3 regions of the Cytobacillus sp. FSL K6-0129 genome follow, and region 2 is predicted to be linked to each of the others. Evidence: a T-box and tRNA genes for the amino acid it is inferred to sense, from the RefSeq annotation. Region 2 holds a T-box; the other regions hold tRNA genes.
The links. A T-box is a leader RNA that pairs with one kind of tRNA and senses whether it is charged. The one in region 2 lies ahead of pheS (phenylalanine--tRNA ligase subunit alpha), so its partner is inferred to be a tRNA-Phe.
Positions count from the first base shown of each region.

Region 1: it has a tRNA-Phe gene. The T-box ahead of pheS (phenylalanine--tRNA ligase subunit alpha) is inferred to sense a tRNA for this amino acid. The anticodon was not compared.
Region 3: it has a tRNA-Phe gene. The T-box ahead of pheS (phenylalanine--tRNA ligase subunit alpha) is inferred to sense a tRNA for this amino acid. The anticodon was not compared.

Region 1 covers NZ_JBBOXM010000001.1:4,471,300-4,475,581, reverse strand. The annotation lists gene MHI57_RS22815 (hypothetical protein) at 1-195, shown strand, start outside; tRNA gene MHI57_RS22810 (tRNA-Leu) at 383-464, opposite strand; tRNA gene MHI57_RS22805 (tRNA-Leu) at 486-574, opposite strand; tRNA gene MHI57_RS22800 (tRNA-Cys) at 606-679, opposite strand; tRNA gene MHI57_RS22795 (tRNA-Gly) at 699-773, opposite strand; tRNA gene MHI57_RS22790 (tRNA-Gln) at 779-853, opposite strand; tRNA gene MHI57_RS22785 (tRNA-His) at 900-975, opposite strand; tRNA gene MHI57_RS22780 (tRNA-Trp) at 982-1,055, opposite strand; tRNA gene MHI57_RS22775 (tRNA-Tyr) at 1,059-1,142, opposite strand; tRNA gene MHI57_RS22770 (tRNA-Thr) at 1,154-1,226, opposite strand; tRNA gene MHI57_RS22765 (tRNA-Phe) at 1,230-1,305, opposite strand; tRNA gene MHI57_RS22760 (tRNA-Asp) at 1,360-1,436, opposite strand; tRNA gene MHI57_RS22755 (tRNA-Met) at 1,440-1,513, opposite strand; tRNA gene MHI57_RS22750 (tRNA-Val) at 1,524-1,599, opposite strand; tRNA gene MHI57_RS22745 (tRNA-Glu) at 1,604-1,678, opposite strand; tRNA gene MHI57_RS22740 (tRNA-Ser) at 1,694-1,787, opposite strand; tRNA gene MHI57_RS22735 (tRNA-Asn) at 1,790-1,864, opposite strand; rRNA gene rrf (5S ribosomal RNA) at 1,884-2,001, opposite strand; rRNA gene MHI57_RS22725 (23S ribosomal RNA) at 2,231-4,282, opposite strand, start outside.
Region 2 covers NZ_JBBOXM010000001.1:1,755,659-1,759,940, forward strand. The annotation lists gene pheT (phenylalanine--tRNA ligase subunit beta) at 1-1,421, opposite strand, end outside; gene pheS (phenylalanine--tRNA ligase subunit alpha) at 1,439-2,476, opposite strand; T-box leader at 2,531-2,780, opposite strand; gene MHI57_RS08625 (TrmH family RNA methyltransferase) at 2,854-3,612, opposite strand; gene sspI (small acid-soluble spore protein SspI) at 3,740-3,946, shown strand; gene MHI57_RS08635 (M42 family metallopeptidase) at 3,981-4,282, opposite strand, start outside.
Region 3 covers NZ_JBBOXM010000001.1:2,034,849-2,039,130, reverse strand. The annotation lists rRNA gene MHI57_RS10115 (23S ribosomal RNA) at 1-428, shown strand, start outside; rRNA gene rrf (5S ribosomal RNA) at 740-857, shown strand; tRNA gene MHI57_RS10105 (tRNA-Val) at 867-942, shown strand; tRNA gene MHI57_RS10100 (tRNA-Thr) at 959-1,034, shown strand; tRNA gene MHI57_RS10095 (tRNA-Lys) at 1,049-1,124, shown strand; tRNA gene MHI57_RS10090 (tRNA-Leu) at 1,142-1,226, shown strand; tRNA gene MHI57_RS10085 (tRNA-Gly) at 1,246-1,320, shown strand; tRNA gene MHI57_RS10080 (tRNA-Leu) at 1,327-1,415, shown strand; tRNA gene MHI57_RS10075 (tRNA-Arg) at 1,432-1,505, shown strand; tRNA gene MHI57_RS10070 (tRNA-Pro) at 1,514-1,590, shown strand; tRNA gene MHI57_RS10065 (tRNA-Ala) at 1,614-1,689, shown strand; tRNA gene MHI57_RS10060 (tRNA-Met) at 1,715-1,791, shown strand; tRNA gene MHI57_RS10055 (tRNA-Ile) at 1,805-1,881, shown strand; tRNA gene MHI57_RS10050 (tRNA-Ser) at 1,888-1,980, shown strand; tRNA gene MHI57_RS10045 (tRNA-Met) at 1,994-2,067, shown strand; tRNA gene MHI57_RS10040 (tRNA-Asp) at 2,071-2,147, shown strand; tRNA gene MHI57_RS10035 (tRNA-Phe) at 2,167-2,239, shown strand; tRNA gene MHI57_RS10030 (tRNA-His) at 2,249-2,324, shown strand; tRNA gene MHI57_RS10025 (tRNA-Gly) at 2,327-2,397, shown strand; tRNA gene MHI57_RS10020 (tRNA-Ile) at 2,405-2,481, shown strand; tRNA gene MHI57_RS10015 (tRNA-Asn) at 2,492-2,566, shown strand; tRNA gene MHI57_RS10010 (tRNA-Ser) at 2,570-2,660, shown strand; tRNA gene MHI57_RS10005 (tRNA-Glu) at 2,664-2,735, shown strand; gene glgB (1,4-alpha-glucan branching enzyme) at 2,915-4,282, shown strand, end outside.

The DNA of each region.
Region 1 (4,282 bases), 2.7 Mb from region 2:
ATCTATAAGGGTGAGAGTCAAATTACTAACATTATGAGAGAAACTATTGAAAAAGAATTTTCAAAGTCTGAAGCACATTACCTCCTTACCATAGAACGCTACATAGCATTCCAAGAAAGAATTCTTAAAAAAAGAGAAAAATTAATAATTAGTTACTCATTGATGCGCTTAGGGACCATTTTGTGTAAAACATAGATGCAACTTACATCTAAATAAATCAATGTCATCAAGGGATTTCTATGTGTAAAATTTGTGTAAAAAGAAATCAATTCTTATCGTTTTCTATCGTGTTCTCAAAAAAGAGAAAAGCTCACAAACCTTGATAAATCAACATTTGTGAGCTTTTAACGTTTTTTAAAATGGACGTATTTGAACGTCAGAATACCGGTGGTCGGGGTCGAACCGACACTCCTTACGGAACACGATTTTGAGTCGTGCGCGTCTGCCAATTCCGCCACACCGGCAAATATTCTTTTATTTAATTATGGTGCCGAGGACCGGAATCGAACCGGTACGGTAGTCACCTACCGCAGGATTTTAAGTCCTGTGCGTCTGCCAGTTCCGCCACCCCGGCATGAGGTGTATAAAAATGAGTGAATATGTATTGGAGGCGGCAACCGGATTTGAACCGGTGGTGAAGGTTTTGCAGACCTCTGCCTTACCACTTGGCTATGCCGCCATCAATATAAATAACTACTTGGAGCGGAAGACGGGATTCGAACCCGCGACCCTCACCTTGGCAAGGTGATGTTCTACCACTGAACTACTTCCGCAGATCTGGCTGGGCTAGCAGGGTTCGAACCTGCGAATGACGGAATCAAAATCCGTTGCCTTACCACTTGGCTATAGCCCATTTGTATATTCTATGCATGAAAGCAAAAAATGTGAATTTAAAATAATGGGGCGGCTGATGGGAATCGAACCCACGAATGTCGGAACCACAATCCGATGCGTTAACCACTTCGCCACAACCGCCATAATTGGCAGGGGTAGTAGGAATCGAACCCACATCAAAGGTTTTGGAGACCTTCGTTTTACCATTAAACTATACCCCTAGATGGTGGAGGGGGGCAGATTCGAACTGCCGAACCCGAAGGAGCGGATTTACAGTCCGCCGCGTTTAGCCACTTCGCTACCCCTCCATAAAAAACAATGCCGGCCAGAGGACTTGAACCCCCAACCTACTGATTACAAGTCAGTTGCTCTACCAATTGAGCTAGGCCGGCAAATGGTGGCTCAGGACGGAATCGAACCGCCGACACAAGGATTTTCAGTCCTTTGCTCTACCGACTGAGCTACTGAGCCAAAACTTATACGTTTTACAATATGTTTTAAATTAATTTGTGTGAATTTATGTAGTGGCGGTCCGGACGGGACTCGAACCCGCGACCTCCTGCGTGACAGGCAGGCATTCTAACCAACTGAACTACCGGACCAAATTGCGGGGGCAGGATTTGAACCTGCGACCTTCGGGTTATGAGCCCGACGAGCTACCGGACTGCTCCACCCCGCGATAATATGAATGGTGGAGGATGACGGGATCGAACCGCCGACCCTCTGCTTGTAAGGCAGATGCTCTCCCAGCTGAGCTAATCCTCCAAAATGGTGACCCCTACGGGATTCGAACCCGTGTTACCGCCGTGAAAGGGCGGTGTCTTAACCGCTTGACCAAGGGGCCAATTTATATGTTTAATGGCGGAGAGCAAGGGATTTGAACCCTTGAGACGGCTATAAACCGCCTACACGATTTCCAATCGTGCTCCTTCGGCCAGCTCGGACAGCTCTCCATTGGCTCCGCAGGTAGGATTCGAACCTACGACCGTTCGGTTAACAGCCGAATGCTCTACCACTGAGCTACTGCGGAATAATTTAATAGTATGTATGCCCGGCAACTTCCTACTCTCACAAGGGGACAGCCCCTAACTACCATCGGCGCTTTAGAAGCTTAACTTCCGTGTTCGGTATGGGAACGGGTGTGACCTTCTCGCTATCGCCACCGGACTTTTTAAAGACATATATTATTATAACGTCTTTAATAAAATTTTCAAGAGAAATTTTAAATCATTCTCTGAAAACTAGGTAATGTTGAAGAAGATTGTTTTGAGTAATCGCCTGAATGCGTGCTGACGCGACTACTTACGTAGTGCTGTCTAGCTGCGGCGGCTTGAAGCCGCCCGCATTTCGTATTGTCCAGCTACAGCGCCTAGATAGGCGCTTTCGCTTTTCGTTTTTGGTTAAGTCCTCGATCGATTAGTATTAGTCAGCTGCATGTGTCGCCACACTTCCACCTCTAACCTATCAACCTGATCATCTTTCAGGGATCTTACTAGCTTGCGCTATGGGAAATCTCATCTCGAGGGGGGCTTCATGCTTAGATGCTTTCAGCACTTATCCCTTCCGCACATAGCTACCCAGCGATGCCTTTGGCAAGACAACTGGTACACCAGCGGTGCGTCCATCCCGGTCCTCTCGTACTAAGGACAGCTCCTCTCAAATTTCCTGCGCCCACGACGGATAGGGACCGAACTGTCTCACGACGTTCTGAACCCAGCTCGCGTACCGCTTTAATGGGCGAACAGCCCAACCCTTGGGACCGACTACAGCCCCAGGATGCGATGAGCCGACATCGAGGTGCCAAACCTCCCCGTCGATGTGGACTCTTGGGGGAGATAAGCCTGTTATCCCCGGGGTAGCTTTTATCCGTTGAGCGATGGCCCTTCCATGCGGAACCACCGGATCACTAAGCCCGACTTTCGTCCCTGCTCGACTTGTAGGTCTCGCAGTCAAGCTCCCTTGTGCCTTTACACTCTACGAATGATTTCCAACCATTCTGAGGGAACCTTTGGGCGCCTCCGTTACTCTTTAGGAGGCGACCGCCCCAGTCAAACTGCCCACCTGACACTGTCTCCCATCCCGATAAGGGATGTGGGTTAGAATTTCAATACAGCCAGGGTAGTATCCCACCGACGCCTCCACCGAAGCTAGCGCTCCGGCTTCTAAGGCTCCTACCTATCCTGTACAAGCTGTACCAAAATTCAATATCAGGCTACAGTAAAGCTCCACGGGGTCTTTCCGTCCTGTCGCGGGTAACCTGCATCTTCACAGGTACTATAATTTCACCGAGTCTCTCGTTGAGACAGTGCCCAGATCGTTACGCCTTTCGTGCGGGTCGGAACTTACCCGACAAGGAATTTCGCTACCTTAGGACCGTTATAGTTACGGCCGCCGTTTACTGGGGCTTCGATTCAAAGCTTCGCGTGAGCTAACCTCTCCTCTTAACCTTCCAGCACCGGGCAGGCGTCAGCCCCTATACTTCGCCTTGCGGCTTCGCAGAGACCTGTGTTTTTGCTAAACAGTCGCCTGGGCCTATTCACTGCGGCTCATCAAGGCTTTAACACCCTAATGAGCACCCCTTCTCCCGAAGTTACGGGGTCATTTTGCCGAGTTCCTTAACGAGAGTTCTCTCGCTCACCTTAGGATTCTCTCCTCGCCTACCTGTGTCGGTTTGCGGTACGGGCACCTTATTCCTCGCTAGAGGCTTTTCTTGGCAGTGTGGAATCAAGAACTTCGGTACTAAATTTCCCTCGCTATCACAGCTCAAGGTATATGACCATGGGATTTGCCTCATGGTCCCTCTAACTGCTTAGACGCACATCCAATAGTGCGCTTACCCTATCCTCCTGCGTCCCCCCATCACTCAAACAGAATACGGTGGTACAGGAATATCAACCTGTTGTCCATCGCCTACGCTTTTCAGCCTCGGCTTAGGTCCCGACTAACCCTGAGCGGACGAGCCTTCCTCAGGAAACCTTAGGCATTCGGTGGATGGGATTCTCACCCATCTTTCGCTACTCATACCGGCATTCTCACTTCTAAGCGCTCCACCAGTCCTTACGGTCTAGCTTCAACGCCCTTAGAACGCTCTCCTACCACTGAACATCAACGATGTTCAATCCACAGCTTCGGTGATACGTTTAGCCCCGGTACATTTTCGGCGCGGAGTCACTCGACCAGTGAGCTATTACGCACTCTTTAAATGGTGGCTGCTTCTAAGCCAACATCCTGGTTGTCTAAGCAACTCCACATCCTTTTCCACTTAACGTATACTTTGGGACCTTAGCTGGTGGTCTGGGCTGTTTCCCTCTTGACTACGGATCTTATCACTCGCAGTCTGACTCCCATGGATAAATCTTTGGCATTCGGAGTTTGTCTGAATTCGGTAACCCGATGAGGGCCCCTAGTCCAAACAGTGCTCTACCTCCAAGATTCTTACGCATGAGGC
Region 2 (4,282 bases):
CCCACTTCTTCTACAAGATCCTCTTCTATTGTAATATCACCACGTCTTGTTGGCACTGTTACTGTAATTTCATTCTCTTCAACCACTGTCGTGAATTGCAATCTTTCTAAAATATCTTTTGCTTCACTCACTAGTAACGATGTTCCAAGGACACGATTGATTTTATCAATGGTAATGGTGATAACAGCAGGTTCTACTTTTAACGTGTCAACCTCTACTGATCCCTCTAATACTTCTCCACCTGCGTATTGCGTGAGTAATTGCGCTGCTCTTTCTGCTGCTGGACGAACACGCTGTGGATCAACACCTTTTTCATAACGCGCACTCGCTTCACTCCTTAATCCGTGATCTTTCGAGGACTTTCTAATCGCACCTCCAGTGAAATAAGCTGATTCAAGTAGTACGGTCGTTGTTTCATTACCAACTTCTGAATTCGCTCCACCCATTACACCAGCTAAAGCAACTGGTACTTCCCCATTTGTGATAACTAGGTGATCTGTTGTTAATTCTCTCTCAGCATCATCAAGCGTAGTGATTTTTTCACCTTGGTTGGCACGGCGAACAAGAATCTCTTTCGAACCTAGGCGATCATAATCAAACGCGTGTAAAGGCTGACCGTATTCAAGCAAAATATAGTTCGTAATATCAACAACATTATTATGTGGACGAATACCAGCTGCTGTTAAACGAGCTTGTAACCATAGTGGTGACGGAGCGATTTTTACATTTTTAATTACTTTAGCGACATATAATGGGTTATCATCTGCTGCTTCTACATTTACAGTGATGTAATCAGCGGCTCTCTCAGAAACAGTCTCTACCTTTGGCTGCGGTAACTTCACATCTTTTTCTAAAATAGCAGCGACTTCATAGGCAACACCAAGCATACTTTGGCAATCTGCACGGTTCGGTGTTAACCCTAGTTCTAATACTTGATCATCTCTGTGCAATTGCTCTAATGCATTGGTTCCAAGCTCTGTATCTGCTGGAAACACATAGATACCTTCACTATAATCTTTAGCGACTAGCTTACTTTCAAAGCCTAGTTCTTGAAGAGAACAAATCATACCATTCGAAGCTTCACCACGTAATTTTGCTTTTTTAATTTTAAAATTCCCCGGTAATACTGCACCTACAGTTGCAACTGCTACCTTTTGTCCTTTATCAACATTAGGAGCCCCACAAATGATTTGCACAAGTTCGCCATTGCCAAGGTCTACTTGACAAATATTTAATTTATCAGCACTTGGATGTTTCTCTTTTTCAGATACATAGCCGACGACGACACCCTTAATTCCTTCATCAAGTGTCTCTACACCTTCAACTTCGATTCCGCTCTTTGTGATCTTCTCTGCTAATTCTTCTGGTGTAATCCCAGATAAGTCAACATATTCTTGTAACCATTTATATGAAACGTACATATCGTTGTCCTCCCCCTTTATTCATGAATTGAGAATTGCTTTAAGAATCTACTATCATTTGTATAGAAATGACGAATATCATCGACACCGTATTTTAACATGGCAATACGCTCAGCTCCCATGCCAAAGGCAAAACCTGTATATTTTTTAGAATCAAATCCTGCCATTTCAAGTACATTTGGGTGTACCATTCCTGCACCTAAGATCTCAATCCAACCGGTTTTTTTACATACATTACAGCCTTTTCCAGAACAAATCATACAAGAAATATCCATTTCTACAGATGGCTCAGTAAATGGGAAGAAACTTGGACGAAGGCGAATTTCTCTCTCTTCACCAAACATTTTTTTCGCAAATACTTCTAGCGTACCCTTTAAGTCTGTCATACGAATATTTTCATCTATCACAAGTCCTTCAATTTGCATAAATTGATGAGAGTGAGTCGCATCATCATTATCACGACGGAATACTTTTCCTGGACAAATGATTTTCACTGGACCTTTCCCCTCATGCTTTTCCATCGTTCTAGCTTGCACAGGCGAAGTATGTGTGCGTAATAAAATATCCTCTGTAATATAGAATGAATCTTGCATATCACGTGCAGGGTGACCTTTTGGTAAGTTCAATGCTTCAAAATTATAATAATCCTTCTCCACTTCTGGTCCTTCCGCTACGGTATAGCCCATTCCAATGAATAAGTCCTCAATTTCTTCAACAACCCTTGTTAATGAATGATGATTACCGGTATGTACAGGACGACCTGGTAATGTCACATCAATCGTTTCTGCAGCAAGCTTAGCTTGAATTTGCGCTTCTTCTAACTGCACTTGTTTTGCCGTTATTCCTTGCGTAATTTGATCACGCACTTCATTTGCTAATGCACCCATTTTCGGACGTTCTTCTGCAGAAAGTTTCCCCATTCCTTTTAGTACTTCTGTGATCGGGCCTTTCTTACCTAAATAAGCAACGCGGATATCATTTAATTCTTTTAAATCCATTGCCGCAGAAACCTTCTCTAACGCTTCTGCTTGCAATTCTTTTAAACGCTCTTGCATCTTGAAACTCCTCCTTTTAATACTTTTTTGACAAAATAAAAAACCTTATCCCATGAAAGGGACGAGGTTTGGAATCGCGGTACCACCCTTTTTAATACAACAATAAAAAACATGCTATATTCGCTTCATTTCGATAACGGCAAAAAGCCGGTGCATCTTTACATCGAAAATATTCGATGGTCCCGATGTCTGCTCAAGAGCTGAAATTTCGAGTAAGTCGCTCATAAAAATGCTTTCAGTCTCAGGCATTTTCTCCCTATTATGAACAAAACATACTTTACTTTGTCTCTATCATAGCTTTTAATTATTTCATTTTGCTATTTATTATATTACATTATGAGTCGACATTCAAATTGTTCTCACGATTTTTTTACTCATTATTCGTTTCGCAAATAATATAGCAATATACCTGCTGCTACAGCTACATTTAAGGACTCACTCTTACCGTATAAAGGAATATACAGATTGGCTGTAGTTTGTGTAAGTAACTCTTTATTTACACCGTTCCCTTCATTACCAACGAGCAATGCAAATTCATCCAGTGGAGCAAAGCTTTGATATTCTTTGCCTCCTTCTAATGCTGTACCGTATACAGGAATATTATTTTCCTTTAACTCCTTCATCCATACATCCAACTTGCCATGGATAATTGGTAGATGGAAGTGACTACCTTGAGCAGAACGTAAAACCTTTGGATTATAAGGGTCCACTGTGCCGTGACCGATGATAACCGCATCCATGCCAGCCGCATCAGCTGTACGAATCATTGTTCCTAAGTTTCCGGGATCTTGCACTTCATCTAATAGTAATAATTTCTTCAAACCAAGCGAATCGAAAGACCTCTCTTCTTCTTGATAACATACGGCCACAATTCCTTGCGGTGTTTGTGTATCAGTTAAGTCTCCAATCACATGTGGCGGTAGGATATAAACGGAACAGTTTCCTACATTCCAGCTTTTTGGTATATCCTTTTCCTCACTAATCATTAACTCTTTTACACGATTTTCTTTTAATGCTTCTTCAACAAGATGAAATCCTTCAACAAGAAAAGTACCTGTTATATCTCTTTCTTTCCTTTTGAGAAGCTTTTTCCACTGCTTCACCTGTGGATTTTTTGCTGATTGTAAGTACTTCATTTTTTCGCTCCTTCAATAAAACACGTGCCATTAATATTTCATTATACCGAAAAACACATACATAATAAATCTTAAATGAGAAACCCTATAATCGTAACGAATTCTAACGAAGGATGTGTTTACTTTTATGAACTTAAATTTACGTAATGCCATCTTACACAATGTTTCAGGTAATTCACAAGATGAATTAAAAGATACTATTGTTGATGCTATACAAACAGGCGAAGAGAAAATGCTCCCTGGCCTTGGCGTATTATTTGAAGTCATTTGGCAAAATTCATCTGAAACTGAAAAGAAAGAAATGCTAGAGACGTTAGAAAACGGCTTACAATAAGAAAAAAAACAGCCTTTCATCAGGCTGTTTTTTTCTATTCAAAAGTTATTTTTGCAACTGTATCGTTATCTAGTCTTTTAATAACAGCTGTAATCAGTTTTACTGCGTTTTCAAAATCATCACGATGAAGAATACCCGCATGTGAATGAATATATCTTGTTGCAATTGTAATTGAAAGCGCTGGCACACCTTTATATGTTAAATGTATGGAACCTGCATCCGTTCCACCACCTGGTACAGAATCAAACTGATATGGAATATTGAGCTCATCTGCTGTATTTGTTACAAAATCTCTTAAACCTTTATGTGACACCATAGAAGCGTCATAGAGTATAA
Region 3 (4,282 bases), 280 kb from region 2:
GTCCACATCGACGGGGAGGTTTGGCACCTCGATGTCGGCTCATCGCATCCTGGGGCTGTAGTCGGTCCCAAGGGTTGGGCTGTTCGCCCATTAAAGCGGTACGCGAGCTGGGTTCAGAACGTCGTGAGACAGTTCGGTCCCTATCCGTCGTGGGCGCAGGAAATTTGAGAGGAGCTGTCCTTAGTACGAGAGGACCGGGATGGACGCACCGCTGGTGTACCAGTTGTCTTGCCAAAGGCATCGCTGGGTAGCTATGTGCGGAAGGGATAAGTGCTGAAAGCATCTAAGCATGAAGCCCCCCTCGAGATGAGATTTCCCATAGCGCAAGCTAGTAAGATCCCTGAAAGATGATCAGGTTGATAGGTTAGAGGTGGAAGTGTGGCGACACATGCAGCTGACTAATACTAATCGATCGAGGACTTAACCAAAAACGAAAAGCGAAAGCGCCTTGCACAGGTGCGACAAGCATAAGACAGATTTGACAGGAGGTTGTTCTTTAACCTCATGACAAATTTGACTTATGACCTCGAGCACCTAGGCGCTGTAGCTGGACAATACGAAATGCGGGCGGCTCCAAGCCGCCGCAGCTAGACAGCACTACGTAAGTAGTCGCATCAGCAACGCATAGGCGATTACTCATAAATATCTTCTTCAACATTACCTAGTTTTCAGAGAATGATTTAAAATTTCTCTTGAAAATTTTATTAAAGACGTTATAATAATATATGTCTTTAAAAAGTCCGGTGGCGATAGCGAGAAGGTCACACCCGTTCCCATACCGAACACGGAAGTTAAGCTTCTAAAGCGCCGATGGTAGTTAGGGGCTGTCCCCTTGTGAGAGTAGGACGTTGCCGGGCATACATATTGGAGGATTAGCTCAGCTGGGAGAGCATCTGCCTTACAAGCAGAGGGTCGGCGGTTCGATCCCGTCATCCTCCACCATTTTTTGTGTGTATTTGCCGGCCTAGCTCAATTGGTAGAGCAACTGACTTGTAATCAGTAGGTTGGGGGTTCAAGTCCTCTGGCCGGCACCACTCGTGCTTTGTACGAGCCATTAGCTCAGTTGGTAGAGCATCTGACTTTTAATCAGAGGGTCGAAGGTTCGAGTCCTTCATGGCTCACCATTTGATCATTTTAATATGCGGGTGTGGCGGAATTGGCAGACGCACCAGACTTAGGATCTGGCGCCGCAAGGCGTGGGGGTTCGACTCCCTTCACCCGCACCATTTTTCATTTTAAATATTTGCGGAAGTAGTTCAGTGGTAGAACATCACCTTGCCAAGGTGAGGGTCGCGGGTTCGAATCCCGTCTTCCGCTCCAATATGTGCCGGGGTGGCGGAACTGGCAGACGCACAGGACTTAAAATCCTGCGGTAGGTGACTACCGTACCGGTTCGATTCCGGTCCTCGGCACCATTCTTTTTAAAATTAAGCGCCCGTAGCTCAATTGGATAGAGCGTTTGACTACGGATCAAAAGGTTAGGGGTTCGACTCCTCTCGGGCGCGTTTTGTATCGGGAAGTAGCTCAGCTTGGTAGAGCACTTGGTTTGGGACCAAGGGGTCGCAGGTTCGAATCCTGTCTTCCCGACCACTAGATATACATATATATTTTTAGGGGCCTTAGCTCAGCTGGGAGAGCGCCTGCTTTGCACGCAGGAGGTCAGCGGTTCGATCCCGCTAGGCTCCACCAATTAATTTTATACAAAATATTCTATGGCGGTGTAGCTCAGCTGGCTAGAGCGTACGGTTCATACCCGTGAGGTCGGGGGTTCGATCCCCTCCGCCGCTACCATAGATAGAATGATGGACCTTTAGCTCAGCTGGTTAGAGCAGACGGCTCATAACCGTCCGGTCGTAGGTTCGAGTCCTACAAGGTCCACCATTATTCGGAGGAATACCCAAGTCTGGCTGAAGGGATCGGTCTTGAAAACCGACAGGGGTGTTAAAGCCCGCGGGGGTTCGAATCCCTCTTCCTCCGCCATTCATATTATTATCGCGGGGTGGAGCAGTCCGGTAGCTCGTCGGGCTCATAACCCGAAGGTCGCAGGTTCAAATCCTGCCCCCGCAATCTGGTCCGGTAGTTCAGTTGGTTAGAATGCCTGCCTGTCACGCAGGAGGTCGCGGGTTCGAGTCCCGTCCGGACCGCCATTTACATATTTATTATTTTGGCTCAGTAGCTCAGTCGGTAGAGCAAAGGACTGAAAATCCTTGTGTCGGCGGTTCGATTCCGTCCTGAGCCATCTTTTATGGCGGTTGTGGCGAAGTGGTTAACGCATCGGATTGTGGTTCCGACATTCGTGGGTTCGATTCCCATCAGCCGCCCCATTGCGGGTGTAGTTTAGTGGTAAAACCTCAGCCTTCCAAGCTGATGATGAGGGTTCGATTCCCTTCACCCGCTTAAATAGGGGCCTATAGCTCAGCTGGTTAGAGCGCACGCCTGATAAGCGTGAGGTCGATGGTTCGAGTCCATTTAGGCCCACCATTTATATTATTCCGCAGTAGCTCAGTGGTAGAGCATTCGGCTGTTAACCGAACGGTCGTAGGTTCGAATCCTACCTGCGGAGCCATATGGAGAAGTACTCAAGTGGCTGAAGAGGCGCCCCTGCTAAGGGTGTAGGTCGGGCAACCGGCGCGAGGGTTCAAATCCCTCCTTCTCCGCCAGTTGGCCCCTTGGTCAAGCGGTTAAGACACCGCCCTTTCACGGCGGTAACACGGGTTCGAATCCCGTAGGGGTCATAAAAAAGAAGCTGTCAACATAAGTTGACAGCTTCTTTTTTATGTGGCTAACACTTTTTGGATGTTATATTATCTGTCATTAGATGTCAAAATAATTCGAAAAATAACAAGGGATTTTTATACTTAAGACGAATTATTTAAGAAAGAGTAATGTAATACAAGGAGTGGAATGAATTAAGATGAATACAACTGCATACCCCACTGAATTCGAAATGCACTTGTTTCATGAAGGAAGCTTATTTAAGGCATACGAACTGTTTGGATCACACCGTCATAAAGAAGGAGATAATTGGGTTACTTCCTTTACTATCTATGCTCCACATGCCACCTCAATATCATTAGTTGGTTCTTTTAATCATTGGAATGGCGAAGGTTTTTCATTAGATAAAGTAAATAAAGAGGGGATATGGAGAATTCAGCTAGATGGAGATTTAACAGGAGAACTTTATAAATATGCAATTAAGAACAAGGATGAACAAACTTTTTTAAAGGCTGATCCTTTTGCTTTTTGTTCAGAATTACGGCCTAGTACTGCTTCGATTGTTTATTCCTTAGAAGGTTACAAATGGAAGGACCAAGGCTGGCAAAAGGAAAAACAACAAAGGAAAGCATTTTCAGAACCTATGATGATATATGAGATGCACTTAGGTACATGGAAAAAGAGGAATGGCCTTTTATTGACATACAGTGAACTAGCAGAAGAAATCATTCCTTACGTAAAGGAGCATGGTTTTACACATATTGAATTGATGCCTATAATTGAACACCCTTATGATCGTTCATGGGGGTATCAAGGAACAGGCTATTATTCGGCTACTAGTAGATATGGTGAACCAAAAGATTTAATGTTTTTTATTGATCAATGTCATCAAAATAATATTGGTGTTATTTTAGATTGGGTACCAGGACATTTCTGTAAAGATCAACATGGGCTATATTGTTTAGATGGTGAATATGTTTATGAATACGAAACAGAAGCTGATAGGGAAAATTTTGTTTGGGGTACAGCTAATTTTAATTTAAGTAAAACAGAGGTTCATAGTTTCCTCATATCCAATGCTATTTTTTGGATGGAAAAATACCATGTCGATGGATTTAGAATTGATGCAGTATCAAATATCATTTTTTGGCCTAATAACGAGAATAGGGAAAATCCATTTGGTATTCAATTTTTACAGAAATTAAATAAGGCTGTTTTTGCTTATGATCCTTCTATCTTGATGATGGCAGAGGATTCTACAGATTGGCCCCAAGTAACGGCTCCTGTTCACTATGGCGGATTAGGTTTCAGTTATAAATGGAATATGGGGTGGATGAATGATGTATTATCTTATATGGAGAAAGCCCCACATGAACGGCAATACCACCATAATAAAATGACTTTTTCATTAATGTATGCATACTCCGAAAATTTTCTCTTACCGTTATCACATGATGAGGTTGTCCATGGGAAGAAATCCCTGCTAGACAAGATGCCAGGAGATTATTGGCAAAAATTTGCCCAATATCGTTTGCTCTTAGGTTTTATGATGACACATCCAGGTAAA